2 regions of the Clostridium sp. AM42-4 genome follow, and region 2 is predicted to be linked to the other one. Evidence: predicted binding sites of a transcription regulator. Region 2 holds the regulator's gene; the other holds the start of a gene.

Region 1 (6,485 bases), on a different contig from region 2:
GTTAAAATACACAAGTATCAGTTTTATTTGGAATGTTCATAATGAAACACCTTTTTTAGATTTGTCCAGAATTATACATTATGAACCCATTCTGTTTTTCATGCGCAAATTCATCAATCACGGAGGTTATCATGGCACAGTCTACATCCCGGAAAACCAGCATTACCGCACGCCGCACCTATGCGCTTTTAAAGGGTGCTCTCTTTTCCCAGCTTGCAGCCCTGCCCTTTGAACAGCTCACACTGACCGACATCTGCAATACCGCGTTGATTTCCCGGTCTACGTTTTACCGCTATTTTGAGGATAAATATGACCTGCTCCATTACTGCCTTGGCTCCATGGTAGATGAGCTTGGCCTGGATGAAGATGTCATGTATTTCATCAACCGCTCTTCCGTGCGGGATTTCCTGCTGATCCTGCTGCGTCTTATCGGCGAGAACCGGATTCTGTACCAGAAAATCTACCGTGCCAATCAGGATGGTGACCTGATGCGCATCATCCGCACCGGCCTCATCCGCATTATGAATGATAAAATTCAGGCTGCTGAACAAAAGGGCTACCGCTTGAAGCTTCCTGCCCCTATATTCACCAGCCTGATGACAGATTTCTATTTTAATATTGTACAATGCTATCTCGATCAGGAAGAACCCTGTGACCCGGACAGCTTTGTCGACAGTGTATGCCTGTTTATTGAACGCGACTTTTTTGCACCGCCGGAGTCCTGATCCTTCTGCCCAGCGCTCCGGTGTTTTTTATCGCCAAATTGCACTTCCGACAGCCTGATCCTGTTGTGGCACTCAGCGTTCCCGCGCCCAGCCGTATGCGTAGCGCACTGCTTTCTCCCACCCGCGGACCATAGTCCTGCGGGTCTTTTCATCCAGCTCCGGCGTAAAGATCCGGTCTATTTCCTGATTTTCCTTAACTTCCTCCTGATTCTTCCAGTAACCGACGGCCAGACCTGCCAGATAGGCCGCACCCATGGCTGTTGTTTCCACACAGGCCGGGCGTCTGACCGGTGCCTGGATGAAGTCTGCCTGGGTCTGCATCAGGAAATTGTTGGCACTGGCTCCGCCATCTACCTTCAGGGAAGTCAGGTCAATACCGGAATCCGCTTTCATGGCCACCAGTACGTCGTGTACCTGGTAGGCGATAGACTCCAGCGTGGCCCGGATGATGTGGTATTTGTTCACGCCCCGGGTAATACCCACAATAGTTCCTCTGGCGTACTGATCCCAATGCGGCGCCCCAAGGCCGGTGAAGGCCGGAACCACGTAGCAGCCGTTGGTATCCTTCACTTTTTTTGCCATATACTCGGAATCCTCTGCCGAATCGATCAGCCGCAGCTCATCCCGCAGCCACTGGACCGCCGCCCCGGCTACGAAGATGGAACCCTCCAGCGCATAATTCACCCTTCCGTCCAGTCCCCAGGCAATGGTGGTGACCAGCCCATTTCGGGAGAATACCGGCTTTTCTCCGGTATTCATGAGCAGGAAACAGCCTGTTCCATAGGTATTCTTCGCTTCACCCGCCTCAAAACAGGTCTGACCGAACAGCGCCGCCTGCTGGTCTCCCGCTGCCCCGGCAATAGGAATGGCTCCGCCCAGATAAGAAGGCTCTGTCTCCCCGTATACGCAGCTTGACGGCTTCGGCTCCGGCAGCATGCATTTCGGAATATCCAGGATCTTTAAGATTTCATCATCCCACTGCAGAGTATTGATATTGAACAGCATCGTGCGGGAAGCATTGGAGTAATCGGTTACATGTACCGCGCCCTTGGTCAGCTTCCAGATCAGCCAGGTTTCCACTGTGCCAAACAAAAGCTCACCCTTCTCCGCCCGCTCCCTTGCTCCCGGCACATGGTCTAACAGCCATTTGATCTTGGTAGCGGAAAAATACGCGTCAATGACAAGTCCCGTTTTCTTCCGGAAGCTGTCCATATAGCCCTGTTCCTTCAGGGAATCGCAGTAGGCTGCGGTACGGCGGCACTGCCAGACAATGGCGTGGGCAATGGGTTCACCGGTCTCCTTATCCCATACAATGGTGGTTTCTCTCTGATTGGTGATACCGATCGCCGCAATGTCTGCTGCTTCTGCGCCAATGCGGCTCATAGCCTCCACGGCCACTCCCAGCATGCTGGCCCAGATCTCATCCGCGTCATGCTCCACCCAGCCAGGTTGTGGAAAATACTGGTGAAATTCCCGCTGCGCCATGCTGCAGATCTCGCCCTTTTTATTGAAAAGAATACAGCGGTTGCTGGTTGTCCCCGCGTCCAGTGCCATAATATAATCTGCCATGATTGGTTCCCCCTTTATATGAGATTTTGTCTGATCATTACTCTATTATCCTTAAAACTCAACGATAAAGCTGTTTTCCCTCTCTCCTACACCCGCATCGTAGCCCCAGACCTTGGATAGCAGCAGCTCCTCATTTTCAAAGGGCTTGGTCAGATAATAATCTGCTCCGGAGTCCAGTCAGCATATCCGGTCCTCCAGTCCAGTCAGCCCGTTTTTCTGCTTTCTTGCATCATACCATTTTTTTTCGCACTCGTACAGTTGATTCAATGACTTCTTCTTAAAATGCACCGGAAATGCCAACAAACGCGGCTGGGGCAAGAGCGGAAGCAACGGCGGTGAGGGCAGTGCAAACGTCACCATCAAAAAGAGGGACGGAACGGTAATAAAAAAAGGAAGCAGCTGCTATACCATTACGGTAGATTCCTACAGTGCTTCCTGAAGCATATAATGTTATTTGGCAGATCTGAACATTCACTGTACAGACCTGCCAAACGTTTTCCTCTTAGTCTACTTTTTCAACAGAAAGGATTTTTCCGGTGAAGGCATCCACGGTATTTACCGTACCGGTATAGGTTACCATCACGGTATCACCATCCTTCACACTGTCTAACCCCTGTGGCTTCTCATTCTGATCAAAGCTGAAGCCGTAATCCTGACCATCAAATGTGATGGTAAACATGAAATCCTTGATATCGCTGATCGTGCCTGTCATGCTTGCTTCTTCCTGATCTGCGGCAGAATCTGCCTTAGATTCCTCTGAATCCTTTGCTTCATCTGTGTTCAGACTCTCAGCAGCGGCTGTGCTTTCTGCCTTTGTGGTCTCCTGCTGTGTTGTCTCTGCCACTGCAGCCGTTGTCTCACCTGCTGTAGCAGACGGGGTATTTTTTGAAGAACAAGCTGCTGCAAATACCATGACCATTGCGGTACTCATCATAATCAATGCTCTTTTTTTCATTTTAACCAACCTTTCTTTTTTCAGCAGACGGAATCTGTTTTTCCTCGATCTGAAAACATTTCCGGCTGCTGATGCATATGCGATCTGTAACTGTGTCTATCTCTACAGCCACTCCTATTGAACAATAAAATTGTGTCCAAATTGTCATCGTTTTATGAAGAAAGGAAACTTTTTTCTTAAGATTCCAAATGCAGATATGGGACAGCAACCGGACGCTGGCTTTTACAAGCACGCAAAAAGTCCACGGACCAGCACATTTACTGGCCCGTGGACTTTTTATTCACTTTCTCTCATGCGGTTCTGCTGCCATCTCAGCCTGCTTACGCATCAGCCTTCAATGGTAACATATTTCTTGGTTTCTACAGCCGGTTTTGCTTCCTTCTTCGGAACAAACAGCTTCAGCATACCATGCTTGAACTCTGCCTTGATGTCCTGCTCGGTCACATCTTCACCAACGTAGAAGGAACGCTGGCACGCACCGGCATAACGTTCACGGCGGATATACTTACCGGTTTCTTTCTCCTGCTCATCCTTATCAAGTCCCTTAGCGGCACTGATGGTTAAATAGCCATCCTTCAGTTCTGCGGTGACTTCCTCTTTCGTGAATCCCGGAAGATCGATCTCCAGCTCATAGCCGCCTTCCAGCTCTTTGATATCGGTTTTCATAACGTTCTTGGCGTTGTGACCATATAGTTTCTTCTCAACGTTGTTCTCTGCGCTGTTATCGAAGAACGGGAAACCTCTCATAAATTCATCAAACATATCCTCACCAAAAATACTCGGCATTAACATAAGTCATCTCTCCTTTATCTATCTAAAATTTACTTATTATCAAATTCAGTCTTCTATAATTATGGCTGCGGTTTCTTCCCCGGCCAGGCAGCCTTACTGTTTTCCGGGGAAGTTTCAGTCATTTGTATTAGCCTTCAATGGCTACGTATTTTTTATTTTCTACCTTCGGCTGTGCTTCCTTCTTCGGAACGAACAGTTTCAGGATACCATGCTTGAACTCTGCCTTAATGTCCTGCTCGGTGATATCTTCACCTACATAGAAGGAACGCTGGCACGCACCCGCGTAACGTTCACGGCGGATATACTTACCGGTTTCTTTCTCCTGCTCGTCCTTATCAAGTCCCTTGGATGCGCTGATGGTTAAGTAACCATCTTTCAGCTCTGCGGTAATCTCGTCTTTTGTGAATCCCGGAAGATCCATCTCCAGCTCGTAGCCGTCTTCCTGTTCCTTGATATCGGTCTTCATCATATTCTTTGCATGACGTCCGTAAAGTTTCTTCTCTATTTTATTACCTGCATTCTCATCGAAGAATGGAAAATCTCTCATAAAGTCATCAAACATATCCTCACCAAAAATACTCGGCATTAACATAAGTCATCTCTCCTTTTCTATCTATGCTCAACCTTGTTTCTTTGGAACCAGGATCTTTCAGAGACCTCCGGGAACCTCTTTCTTTGTTCCCTCTGTATCCCCTTCCTTTGTTCTACATGTACTATAGCACGCATTATTAGCACTGTCAAGAGGTGAGTGCTAATTTTTTTGTGAAGATTTTGTGAACGCCGCAATGCTGGTTCCGAAGCACAATACACCGGCAATGCCACACCGGCTTCTTTCAGCCAGATTTTTCCCTGTGCTTTTCGCATACTGCCGGATTGCAAATGTTTTTCCCGTCTGTCATGCACCCGTGATCAAAAGCGCTTTCTTTTGTGTTGAAATTTTCTCCGCTTTTCCAAATAAATATCCCACTATTTCGTCCGTTTTTTCACCGCCCGCAGCATATACAGCGGTGTTGCGGCGTAAAAGAACTTCTCGCGTTCGCTCCAGAGTTCTTTCGTGACATCCCGCACAAAGGAGATATCGGTACACGGGAGCTGTCTGAGCACGCCCATGTCGAAATCCGGGCGCTGCGCGTTTCCGAATACCCGGTAATTTTCCGGCTCCAGTTCACTGTCGATGTATTCGTAGGAACCGTCATGGGTATAGCCCCTTCCGTATTTTTCCAGACCTTCGCGCTCGCGGCGGATCGCCTCGTCCCGCACCGGTCCCAGCTGATACGGCAGATGCCAGTTGGCATCGAAGATCAGGAGCACGCCGCCCGGTTTTAAGACCCGCAGCCACTCCCCGTATACCTTCAGATGCTCTCTTATGATGTGGGTCACATTCCGGCTGACCACCAGATCAAAGGTATCGTCTGGAAATGGCAGGGCACCGAAATCTCCCTTCAAAAGCTCCGGTGATACCCTGTAATGTTCCGCATTTTTTCTGGCGTGCTCCAGCATTCCTTCGGAACCGTCAATGCCCGTCACCTGGTGTCCGGCCTTTGATAACAGGACAGAAAAAAAGCCCGGACCGCATCCGGCATCCAGAATCCGGAGCGGACGGCTGTCCGGTGCCTGGGACTCAATCAGTTCCAGCCATTTTTTCGGACGGTCCGTGGCAAATTCCTCCTCAACATAATTGTTATAATTATCAGACCGGACGGTCCAGTCTTTGTTGATCTGTTCCTGTGTTAACATTACAAAATTTCCTTTCTGTAAATATCTTCGGATATCTTCCTTTTCTAATATCTTCCATTCCTGCAATTCGAAATGAATACGCAGGTAATTAGCAATTCCTACACTTTCTGCCCTATTAATTTACACCGTTATTGCCATTACACAGACAGCACCGAATCGATCAGTTTTTTCGTATACGGCTGTCTGGGGTTTTGGATCACCTGCGCAGTCTCCCCTTCTTCTACAACCCTTCCCTTATAAAGAACATAAAGCCGGTCGCAAAAGCTGCTGACCAGTGCGAGATCGTGAGAAATAAATAAAATTGAGAGTTGCTGATTCTGCCGGATCTCATTCAAAAGCGCTATGATCTGCGCCTGCACAGACACATCCAGCGCAGAGGTCGCTTCATCACAGATCAAAAGCTTTGGGGTTTGTGCAAGCGCCCGCGCGATCGCGGCACGCTGGCATTCCCCGCCGCTGACCTGTCCCGGGTAAAGGCCGAGAAAGCTTTCATCCAGGCTGACACTGCAAAGCAGCCGCCCAGCCTCTTCCCTGCGTGCTTTTTTGTCCGGCATGACCGGCTTTAGGGCTTCGCAAATGCTTTCCCCCAGTGTTAAGCGCGGATCAAACGAGCTTCTCGGCTCTTGAAAGATCATCTTTATGTTCCGGTAAGCCGCACGCAGGGCAGCTCCCTTTGCTGTAGTCAGCTCCGTTCCGCACAGCTTTAC
Region 2 (10,204 bases):
TTCTTCTCTTCTCCGGGTCACTTAACACGCTGTATGCCTCAGATGCTTCCTTGAACTTACGCTCGGCCTCGGCATCACCCGGATTTGCATCCGGGTGATACTTTTTTGCAAGGACACGATATGCTTTCTTTAATGCGGCCTCGTCGGCGTTCTTCGGAACGCCGAGGACCTCGTAATAATCTCTCTTAGTCTCTGCCATGACGCACTATCCTTTTATTATACTTCTTTGAAGTCACCGTCGATGACATCGTCGTTGTTTGCGCCTGCGTTGCCGCCTGCTGCGCCAGCTGCACCCTGTGCACCTGCTGCGCCCTGTGCGTTTGCGGCACCCTGGGCTGCCTCATAAACCTTGCTGAACAATGCCTGTGCGCTGTTCATCAGTTTCTCTTTGCCAGCCTTGATGTCCTCAACCTGAGCATCGGTCATGTTGTCGATCGGAGCACGGTTGATAGCTTCCTTCAGGGCATTTAAGTCAGCCTCTACAGCAGCCTTGTCGTTTGCGTCGATCTTATCGCCAACCTCGCTTAATGCCTTCTCGGTCTGGAATACCATAGCATCTGCGTCGTTTCTTGCATCGATTGCTTCTTTTCTCTTCTTATCCTGAGCCTCGAACTCAGCAGCCTCTTTGACTGCCTTATCGATATCAGCCTCAGACATGTTGGAACCGGAAGTAATGGTGATGTGCTGCTCTTTGCCGGTACCAAGATCCTTAGCGGATACATTTACAATACCGTTTGCATCGATATCGAAGGTAACCTCGATCTGCGGAACACCTCTTCTTGCCGGAAGAATGCCATCCAGACGGAACTGGCCCAGAGTCTTGTTGTCACGTGCGAACTCACGCTCACCCTGTACAACGTGGATATCTACTGCTTCCTGGTTATCAGCTGCGGTAGAGAAGATCTGGCTCTTCTTGGTCGGGATGGTGGTGTTTCTCTCGATCAGTCTGGTAGCGATACCGCCCATGGTCTCGATGGACAAAGACAGCGGGGTTACATCCAGAAGAAGGATATCACCTGCGCCTGCATCGCCTGCAAGCTTACCACCCTGGATAGCAGCACCGATTGCTACGCACTCATCCGGGTTAAGGGATTTATTCGGCTCTTTGCCGGTCATCTGTTTTACTTTCTCCTGAGCTGCCAGCATACGGGTGGAACCACCGACTAACAGAACCTTGCCAAGCTCAGCAGTGGTTACACCGCCATCTTTTAATGCATTCTGTACCGGGATTGCGGTTCTCTCGATGAGGTCGTGGGTCAGCTCGTCGAATTTTGCTCTGGTTAAGTTCATATCCAGATGCTTCGGGCCCTCTGCGGTTGCAGTGATGAACGGCAGGTTGATGTTGGTGGTGGTTGCGGTAGAAAGCTCTTTCTTTGCTTTCTCAGCAGCCTCTTTCAGTCTCTGCATCGCCATCTTATCTCCAGACAGGTCTACGCCCTCAGCCTTCTTGAACTCGTCAACCAGCCACTGGGTAATACGGTTATCGAAATCATCGCCGCCTAAGTGGGTATCGCCGTTGGTGGAAAGAACTTCGATAACGCCGTCACCGATCTCGATGAGGGATACATCGAAGGTACCGCCGCCTAAGTCGTATACCATGATCTTCTGCTCATTCTCGTTGTCCAGGCCATATGCCAGTGCAGCTGCGGTCGGCTCGTTGATGATACGCTTTACATCCAGGCCTGCGATCTTACCAGCATCCTTGGTTGCCTGACGCTGTGCATCGTTGAAATATGCCGGAACGGTGATAACTGCCTCGGTTACGCTCTCACCCAGATAAGCCTCTGCATCTGCTTTTAACTTCTGCAGGATCATAGCGGAGATTTCCTGAGGAGTATAGCTCTTACCGTCGATAGTTACTTTATAGTCGGTACCCATATGTCTCTTGATGGAAGCGATGGTTCTGTCTGCGTTGGTAACAGCCTGACGCTTTGCCGGCTCGCCGACCAGACGCTCACCGGTCTTGGTAAATGCTACAACAGACGGTGTGGTTCTGGAACCTTCCTGGTTCGGGATAACTACCGGTTTACCACCCTCCATAACTGCTACGCAGCTGTTTGTGGTTCCTAAGTCAATACCAATAATCTTACTCATAGTGATTTCCTCCTAATCTATACTGAAACAAAATTTTGTTAATACGCTTTGTTACGCACAGCCAGTTTAGTTTGCTACCTGGACCATGCTGTGACGTACCACGCTGCCGCGGTACTTGTAACCCTTCTGCAGCTCCATGGCGATCTCATTCTCGCCATACTTCTCGTCCTCCACATGCATCACTGCGTTGTGTAAGTTCGGGTCGAACTGCTGGCCTACTGCCTCGATCGTTTCCACTCCGGCATCTTCCAGGGTTTTTACGAACTGCTTGTAGATCTTTTCAACGCCTTCGGCGAAGGAAGAACCCTTCTCATCCTCCGGCACGGCTGCCAGGCCCCGCTCGAAGTTGTCGAGCACCGGAAGGATCTTCTCGATGATGTCCTTCGCTCCGACCTCGTACATGGCTGCCTTTTCTTTTTCCGTACGCTTACGGAAGTTATCGAATTCAGCCATCTGCCGTTTTAAGCGGTCCTGCAGGTCCTCGATCTGGGCATCCTTTGGATCCTTCTTTGCTGCTTTGGCATCCTTCTCATCTTCTTTTGTGTTGTTGTTTTCTTTGGTCTCGGTTTCCTTCTCTGCAGTTTTGTTTTCCTCTGTTCCTGCGGAAGTTTCGCCGTTATCTGCTTCGGCGTGCTCAGCTTCGAGGTTTTCGTTCTCCGCCGCTGCCGCGCCCTGCTTCATTTCTTTCTCTGTCTGGCTCATGGTGATTCACCTTTCTTTATGATCATCCGCTGCCGTCTTGGCAACTCTAATTTTCTTCGTTTTTAAATGTGGCATCCAGCTGCTTCATCAGATGCTTCAGCGTGCTGAGTACCTTTTCGTAATCCATCCGTTTCGGTCCGATGATACCGATGGTACCGCGGATTCCTTCGCCCAGTTCATAGTTGGCAGTGACCACGCTGCAGTCCTTCATGGTCTGGAGCGGTGTCTCATCTCCGATGTAAACCTGGATTCCATTGTTGTCCTCGGATTCATTTACATCTGTGATCAGCTCCTGAAGCTTATCTTTCTGTTCCAGGGTACTGATCAGCTGGCTTGCTTTCTCGCCGTCGCTCAGTTCCGGATACTTGAAGATGTTGGTCGCGCCGCTGGTGTAGATCTGAAGGTCTTCCTCGTCGGCCCGGATGGCTCCCGCCACTTCATTCAGCACCAGATCGATGATCTGGCTGTGGGCACCGGCCTGCTGTTTGAGCTTTGTGATCACATCTAAATTGATCTGCTCAATGGTGAGACCGTTCAGCGCGCTGTTCAGCAGAATGTTTAAGTTCAGGATTTCCTCCTGGCTGACCGGCTCCGGAATGTCCACCATGGCGTTCTTGATGAGGTTTCCTTCCACCACGATGACCACCAGCAGCTTGTTTTCTTCCATCTGGGAAAGCTGGATGAATTTCAGTTTGTTCTGATGGTACTGCGGTCCGCTGATCATGGCAGCGTAGTTGGTGTTGTTGGCAAGGAGCTGTGCCAGCTTCTTTAATACCAGTTCCACCCGGTCAACCCGCTTGATCATCAGACTCTTGACTTCGGTAACCTCCTGCTCCTTCTCCTGCATGATCTGGTCTACATAGAAGCGGTAGCCTTTATCGGAAGGAATACGCCCTGCCGAGGTGTGCGGCTGCTGAATGTACCCCATCTCCTCCAGGTCCGACATCTCGTTCCGGATGGTTGCGGAACTTAATTTCAGATCCGTGTATTTGGAAATGGTTCTGGAACCTACCGGCTCACCTGTTTCCAGATAAGTTTTGATGATGGCTTTTAATATCGTGACTTTACGATCATCCAGTTCCATTCTGCCGCCTCCTTTTCTTTATTAGCACTCGCCATTAAGGAGTGCTAACATTCTGTGATTAATATACTTTACCCTATGTCGTTTGTCAAGAGGTTTGGCGAAAAAAACTATGTTTTTTCTGTGATTTTTAGGGATAGTTCGTTTTTTCCTTGACAAATCAAAAAAATCATGTAAAATAGGGTCTTATCGTTCATATATTACAAATTTGTTACATATATTTATTTTGTGTGAATCAAATATTTCTTTTTTACGCATAACAGACTTTGCAGCCTAAGCTGCAGAAATACCAAATAAGATACAGGCAAAAACAAGCACGCCTGCACCCTGCGACCGAGATCGTCACTGTAACAAATTTGGAAAAAGGAAGGATTGATCTTATGTTAATGAACAAAAAATTTTTTGTAACACTACTGACTACTGCACTGTTTCTCATAAGCGGCACTTTCACTGCCCTGGCATCGGACTTAGATGGCTCCTTCGATGATTTTGAAGGAAATACCATTGTCGGCTGGGGCTGGGACTCCACGCAGCCAAACACTGCAGTTCCGGTCACTGTTACCATCACCAATAAAGAAACCGGCGAGCAGGTAAAGAGCTTCCACCAGACCGCCATCACCTACCGCTCCGATCTGGAGGAAAACGGAGTCGGAAACGGGCGCCACGGCTTCCGCATTGCCATGAACTGGGACACTCTCCCGGACGGAACCTATTTAATAGAAGGAAATGTAGACGGCAAAGCACTCTCCAACCCCAAAACCTATACTAAGGGGGAAGCTGCAAAAAATAATAAAGAAGAAAGCAATGCTTCCGGCGATGCCCATGACCATGAGCACACTGCAACCGGCTTAAAATCCCTTGGTTTCTTCCGCACCACCGGCTACTGCCCGTGCAAACAGTGCTCAGAAGGCTGGGGACGCCGCACCAGCACCGGCTCCATTGCAAAATCCAGCCACACCATCGCCGTAGACCCGCGCATCATTCCTTACGGAAGCAAGGTTATGATAGGCGGAGTCATCTACACCGCAGAGGACCGCGGAGGCGGTGTCAAAGGAAACCACGTCGATATCTTCTTCGACACCCACGCACAGACCCGCCAGCACGGAAAGCAGACGCAGGAAGTGTTCCTGGTGCTCGGATAAAATATAACAATATCACACAGTAACGAACGAGGGCCGAAAGGTTTCGTCCCCGCCATTCGGCGGGGACAGAACCTTCCGGCCCATTTGTGTTTACTGTGCGATATTGTTTACTTCAGCTGCTCTTTGTAGATCGCAATGACCTTCTTCATGGCTTCCTGTCCAGGAGCACCGATGGTGGTTCTCTTCTCTACGCAGGTCTTCATGCTAATAGCCTCGTAGACATCTTCCTCGAATACCGGGCTGATGGCCTTAAACTCCTCCAAGGTCATATCGTCCAGTGCAATGCCCTTGTCGATGCAGAACAGCACCAGCTGGCCTACAATGCCGTGTGCGTCACGGAACGGGACACCATGGTTTACCAGGTAATCAGCTGCGTCGGTTGCATTGGTGAAGCCATTCTTTGCACTTGCTTCCATAACTTCTTTATTAAAGGTCATGGTGGAGACCATACCGGTGAACAGTGCCAGACAGCCTTTTACGGTATCGATGGCATCGAAGGTCAGCTCTTTGTCTTCCTGCATGTCTTTGTCGTATGCTAACGGGATGCCCTTCATGGTGGTCAGAATAGACATCAGTGCGCCATACACACGGCCGGTCTTGCCGCGCACCAGCTCTGCGATATCCGGGTTTTTCTTCTGCGGCATGATGCTGCTTCCGGTGCTGTACGCATCGTCGATCTCCACAAAGCGGTATTCGTTGCTGTTCCAGATGATGATTTCCTCAGAGAAGCGGCTTAAATGCATGGCAATGGTGGAGAGGGCAGATAACAGCTCGATCACGTAATCACGGTCGGATACGGAATCCATGCTGTTTAAGGTCGGTCCGTCAAAGCCAAGCAGCTCAGCCGTGTAAGCGCGGTCCAGCGGGTAGGTGGTTCCTGCCAGTGCGCCGGAGCCCAGCGGGCAATAGTTCATGCGCTTGCGGATGTCGTGCAGGCGGCTTCTGTCTCTGGAGAACATCTCAAAATAAGCGCCCATATGGTGAGCCAGGGTAACAGGCTGTGCCTTCTGCAGATGGGTAAAGCCCGGCATATAGGTGTCGATGTTTTCTTCCATGATCTTTAACAGCTCTTTTAACAGATTTTTCACCAGAACGTCAATCTCATCGATCTCATCACGACAGTAAAGCTTCATGTCGAGTGCAACCTGGTCATTTCTGCTGCGTCCGGTGTGAAGGCGCTTGCCTGCCTCACCAATACGCTCGATCAGATTTGCCTCCACGAAGGAATGGATATCCTCATGCTCTTTGGTAAATACCAGCTTGCCGGACTCAATGTCAGCCAGAATGCTGTTTAAACCGTCAATGATCGCCTTGCGGTCTTCCTCAGACACAATGCCCTGCTTTGCAAGCATGGTAACATGGGCAATGCTGCCCTGAATGTCCTGATGATAAAATTTCTGGTCAAAAGATAAGGACTCGTTGAAGTTGTGTACCAGCTGGTTTTCTTCCTTGGTGAATCGTCCGCCCCATAATTTCATAGTGTTAGTCTCCTCTTTTTTCGTATTTTGTATCATGATTACTGTTTAGGATACATAAACAGCAACATATCATGTTCAGCAGTATGACTGCCCCAGGTTACCATTCAGCCGGATGTTCCGGCTCTTTTATTTCCGGCTCCTCAAAATACTGCATTTCTGAATCTGCCCTCTCAGGATCCGGATGTTCCATTCCGGCTCCAGTCTGCGCATGCATGTTTCTTTCTTCTCTGTCATATTCACAGTGTTCATATGCGTCCGCATCCTGCTCATACGCCTGCTCTTCCCGGTATCTGCGAAGCAGCCAGCCACCCAGTGCGATCAGCGCCAGCAGCACTGCACTACCGCCCGAGATCAGCGCGCCCGGAATCAGTCCCTTCGGGGTGTATTCCATGGCTACGGTATGACTCCCGGCACTCAGCCAGATGCCCACAAACGAATCCAGGATCTTTTCCGGCTCCTGTTCTTTTCCGTCGACCAGGATTTTCCATCCTTCATCGTAAGGGATCGAAGTGAACATCCACCCTTCCTGATCGCAGCTGATCATTCCCTCTAAAGAGGTATCTGTCCAGCTCGTCAGGCTCCACGGATGTGCGGAAAGCTTTGCGGCAATGGAGCCAAGTCCGTTTTCTGAGAAGCGGTACACATCAGCCCACATTTCCTCCTTGCTGTCCTCCGCAGTCAGGGTAACTGCTTCCCCGGCTACACAGTAGCCCAGCTCCAGAAGGTAACCGCGGTCCACATTCGTAAAGGTTTTCGTGCCCTTCCAAGTCGTGGCAGTCACTTTTTCAATCTTTTTATTTCCCACGTAAGCGTAATATTCCCCGCTTGTTTCCGGATAAAAGGTCAGGTCACTGCCCTCAGTACTTGTGTCCAGAACCAGGTTCATAACCTGCTCTGCCCCAAGCGCATCGGCCAGACTGTTCTGCACATCCGCAGGATTGCCGGTTTCCAGATTCCACCGGGATTCAAAATCCGGCTCCACATAAAAGCCAACCGGTAAGGTGTAGTTATTCTGGTACAGCCAGACTCCGTCCTGTTCTCCGATCACCGTGCGAAGAGACGTGTCATCCGGCTTTTCCGAATAAATGCCGTATTTTACGGAAAACAGAGCATCGACAAGCGGTGTGCTTCCGGTGATGCTGTAAGCATTCGTGGAGCTTTCACATCCCAGCTTCTTAAACAATGCCGAGAGGTCCGCATTCGCCGTGGAGGAAAACAGGGAAATCGATGGAAAATGCATCCAGGCTCCATCGTTCTTGGTTTTCCGCGTCACCTTTTCCATGCGGAAGAAAGAGTCGTTTGGCTGAACTGAATCCACCAGCTTCTCCGCTGCTGCATTATCGTCCGTATAGGCCGTCCGGCTGGTTGTTGTCACACTGGTCACAGCCGTATTTACCGCTGCCTCAATGGAAACAACCGCCAGCGCATAAAACAGCGCCGGAAAATAATAACGCCTGCCTCTCTGGTAAAGGGCGATGGCCCCAAGATACAGTGCAAGGAACAAAATCGCCACATAATATACAATAAAATGGAAGTGATCCTCCGTCACCAGTTTCTGTGCCATCAGCACAAAGACCACGGAACCGGCAAATGCTGCCGTCACATGCTTCCACGGCGTTTCCTTCAGATACATGTAAGCCCGGTAGCAGGCAAACAGCACCAGGAAAATGTAAATGTAGGACTGTCTGCAAGGCAGGCTGTTTGGATAATGAAAGCCGTGCCAGATAAAATTCAAGACATTGAACGAAAAGCTCGCAAAGAAGAACAGCAGCATAACACAGTAAACCGCCTTTTCCTTTGCAGATATTTTTTTGCAAAGCAGGTAAAGGATAAAAAACATCAGCACTGCTACTCCGCAATACACATTCGGCCAGTGGTCCAGTCCGATCTCCGTCTCCACGTTGCCGATATGGCGAGCGATCATATCAAAGATTGAGAAATACTGGGAAAATGTTTTCGGAAAGCTCACATCGCCCGAAGCGGTCATCTGCAGGGCAAAAACCTCCGGAAGCAAAACTACCGCCGACAGGCCGCCCGCCAGCAGGGAATAGACCGCAAACTGGAAGCCGCGCCCGATAAATTTCTCCCAGTGCATATCCTCATCTAAAACCAGCAGTGCGATAAAATACAGCACCATAAAAATGCAGGTCATGATGGAGATATAATAATTAGAAAGAATGGACATGCCGAGCGTCAGGCAGTAAAGTATTCCTTTTCCATCTTTCACCAGCCGCTCCAGCCCCAAAACGATCAGCGGGAACAAAATAATGCAGTCCAGCCACATAATGTTCCAGCTATAGGCAGCCATATAGCCCGACAAGGCGTAAAAGATACCGAAAAATGCCACACCAAAATCGTTGGTCCTGCAATGCTTTCTTAAATAATAAGCCATGGTGAGACCACAAAGCCCAATCTTTAACACGATCTGGTAAGTCATAAACTCAATGACCAGATTCTTCGGGCAAAGGATCAAAAGCCAGTTAAACGGACTCGCCAGATAGTAGGCATACAGTGCTGAAAAGTTCACACCCATGCCGACATCCCAGCTGTAAAGAAGGCTGCCGCCGCTTTTCAGCTTATACTGGAATTCCGAGAAAAACGGCGCATACTGATGGTACATGTCTGTCCGGAGGAAGGTTTCCTCTCCAAACGGAAAGATTCCCCGCTGCACGAAAATGATCAGCATGATCACCACCGGGATCAAAAAAGCTGCAACCAGGGCATCGCCGGAACGGATCAGGTCCTCCTCTTCCATGGCCTGTTTGCACAGGCGTTTTTTTGCACGCTTTTCCGGGCGGGTGAAACGCTTCCTGGGTTCTTTTCTCACAGATTTTACTGTTTTCGGTTCTGCGGCTTCCGTTTTCGGTGCTTCTGATTTTACTTCATTCCGTTTTGCGCATTCCCATGTTTCCGCCCGTTCCGGCATTCCTGCTTTTTTCGTCACTTCTGCATTCTTCGGCATTCCTGCTCGCTTAGGCATCTCTGCATCCTCCGGCATTCCTGCTTTTTCCAGCGGTTCTATCTTTTCTGGCGCTTCAGCGGTTTCCACCCCTTGCAGATGTTCCATTTTCTCCGGCAATTTCTCATTCTGACCACGCTTCGCTTCCACACTGGCAACTGCGCTCTCCATCTCCGCTAACAAGTCAGCAACACTCCCCTTTTTTTCCTGAAGCGTGCCTCTTTTTTCCTCAATCATAAGTAAATCCTCTAGTTCTCTCGTAACACAGGCGATTTTTTCGCTTTGCATGCTGCATCTCCCTACTTACGATGATCATTTTTTCCTGTCACTGTTAACATTTCCGTTACCTTGGAACACTTATGCAGTTATGATTCCTTCTTAAAAATAAACCATTTGCTAAATGCATAGTTCAGCACCAGGGAAATCGCCGATACTACGATCTTGCAAATGAAATCCTGCTTAATTCCCAGACCGTCTACCATAGCAATCATTGCCACCATGGTAAAAACACCGGTTGCGGCCCTGCAGGCCACAAAAGGCACAAATTCCGACCAGACCTTTTTCGGATGAAGGTCAAAGCTGCCAAATACAAACAGCTTGTTCGTCACAAAAGCAAACAGGACCGCTGCTGCCCATGAGCCTGCCGTAGCAACCCGGTAATCGATCCCGACACGGCGCATGTACCAGTAGCTGACCCAGTCCACCAGAGTGGTCAGCACACCGAAGACCAGGTAGGAAATGGTCTCCC

Evidence for each region. The regulator HrcA, encoded in region 2, represses chaperone genes, less so after heat shock. The targets are predictions, from matches to a motif close to TGTTAGCACTCNNNNNNNNNGAGTGCTAACA.
Region 1: DW922_RS01345 (Hsp20/alpha crystallin family protein) is a predicted target of HrcA. The motif match lies at 4,768-4,798, and genes of this name have one in related genera.

Annotation. Positions count from the first base shown of each region.
Region 1 is NZ_QUIK01000001.1:318,553-325,037, forward strand. Features, by position in the region: gene DW922_RS01325 (TetR family transcriptional regulator) at 132-725, shown strand; gene glpK (glycerol kinase GlpK) at 798-2,294, opposite strand; gene DW922_RS01335 (hypothetical protein) at 2,797-3,228, opposite strand; gene DW922_RS01340 (Hsp20/alpha crystallin family protein) at 3,577-4,041, opposite strand; gene DW922_RS01345 (Hsp20/alpha crystallin family protein) at 4,169-4,633, opposite strand; gene DW922_RS01350 (class I SAM-dependent methyltransferase) at 5,008-5,778, opposite strand; gene DW922_RS01355 (ABC transporter ATP-binding protein) at 5,916-6,485, opposite strand, start outside.
Region 2 is NZ_QUIK01000011.1:126,978-137,181, forward strand. Features, by position in the region: gene dnaJ (molecular chaperone DnaJ) at 1-199, opposite strand, end outside; gene dnaK (molecular chaperone DnaK) at 217-2,094, opposite strand; gene grpE (nucleotide exchange factor GrpE) at 2,161-2,796, opposite strand; gene hrcA (heat-inducible transcriptional repressor HrcA) at 2,843-3,880, opposite strand; gene DW922_RS18305 (3D domain-containing protein) at 4,258-5,019, shown strand; gene argH (argininosuccinate lyase) at 5,127-6,497, opposite strand; gene DW922_RS10580 (YfhO family protein) at 6,595-9,693, opposite strand; gene DW922_RS10585 (GtrA family protein) at 9,822-10,204, opposite strand, start outside.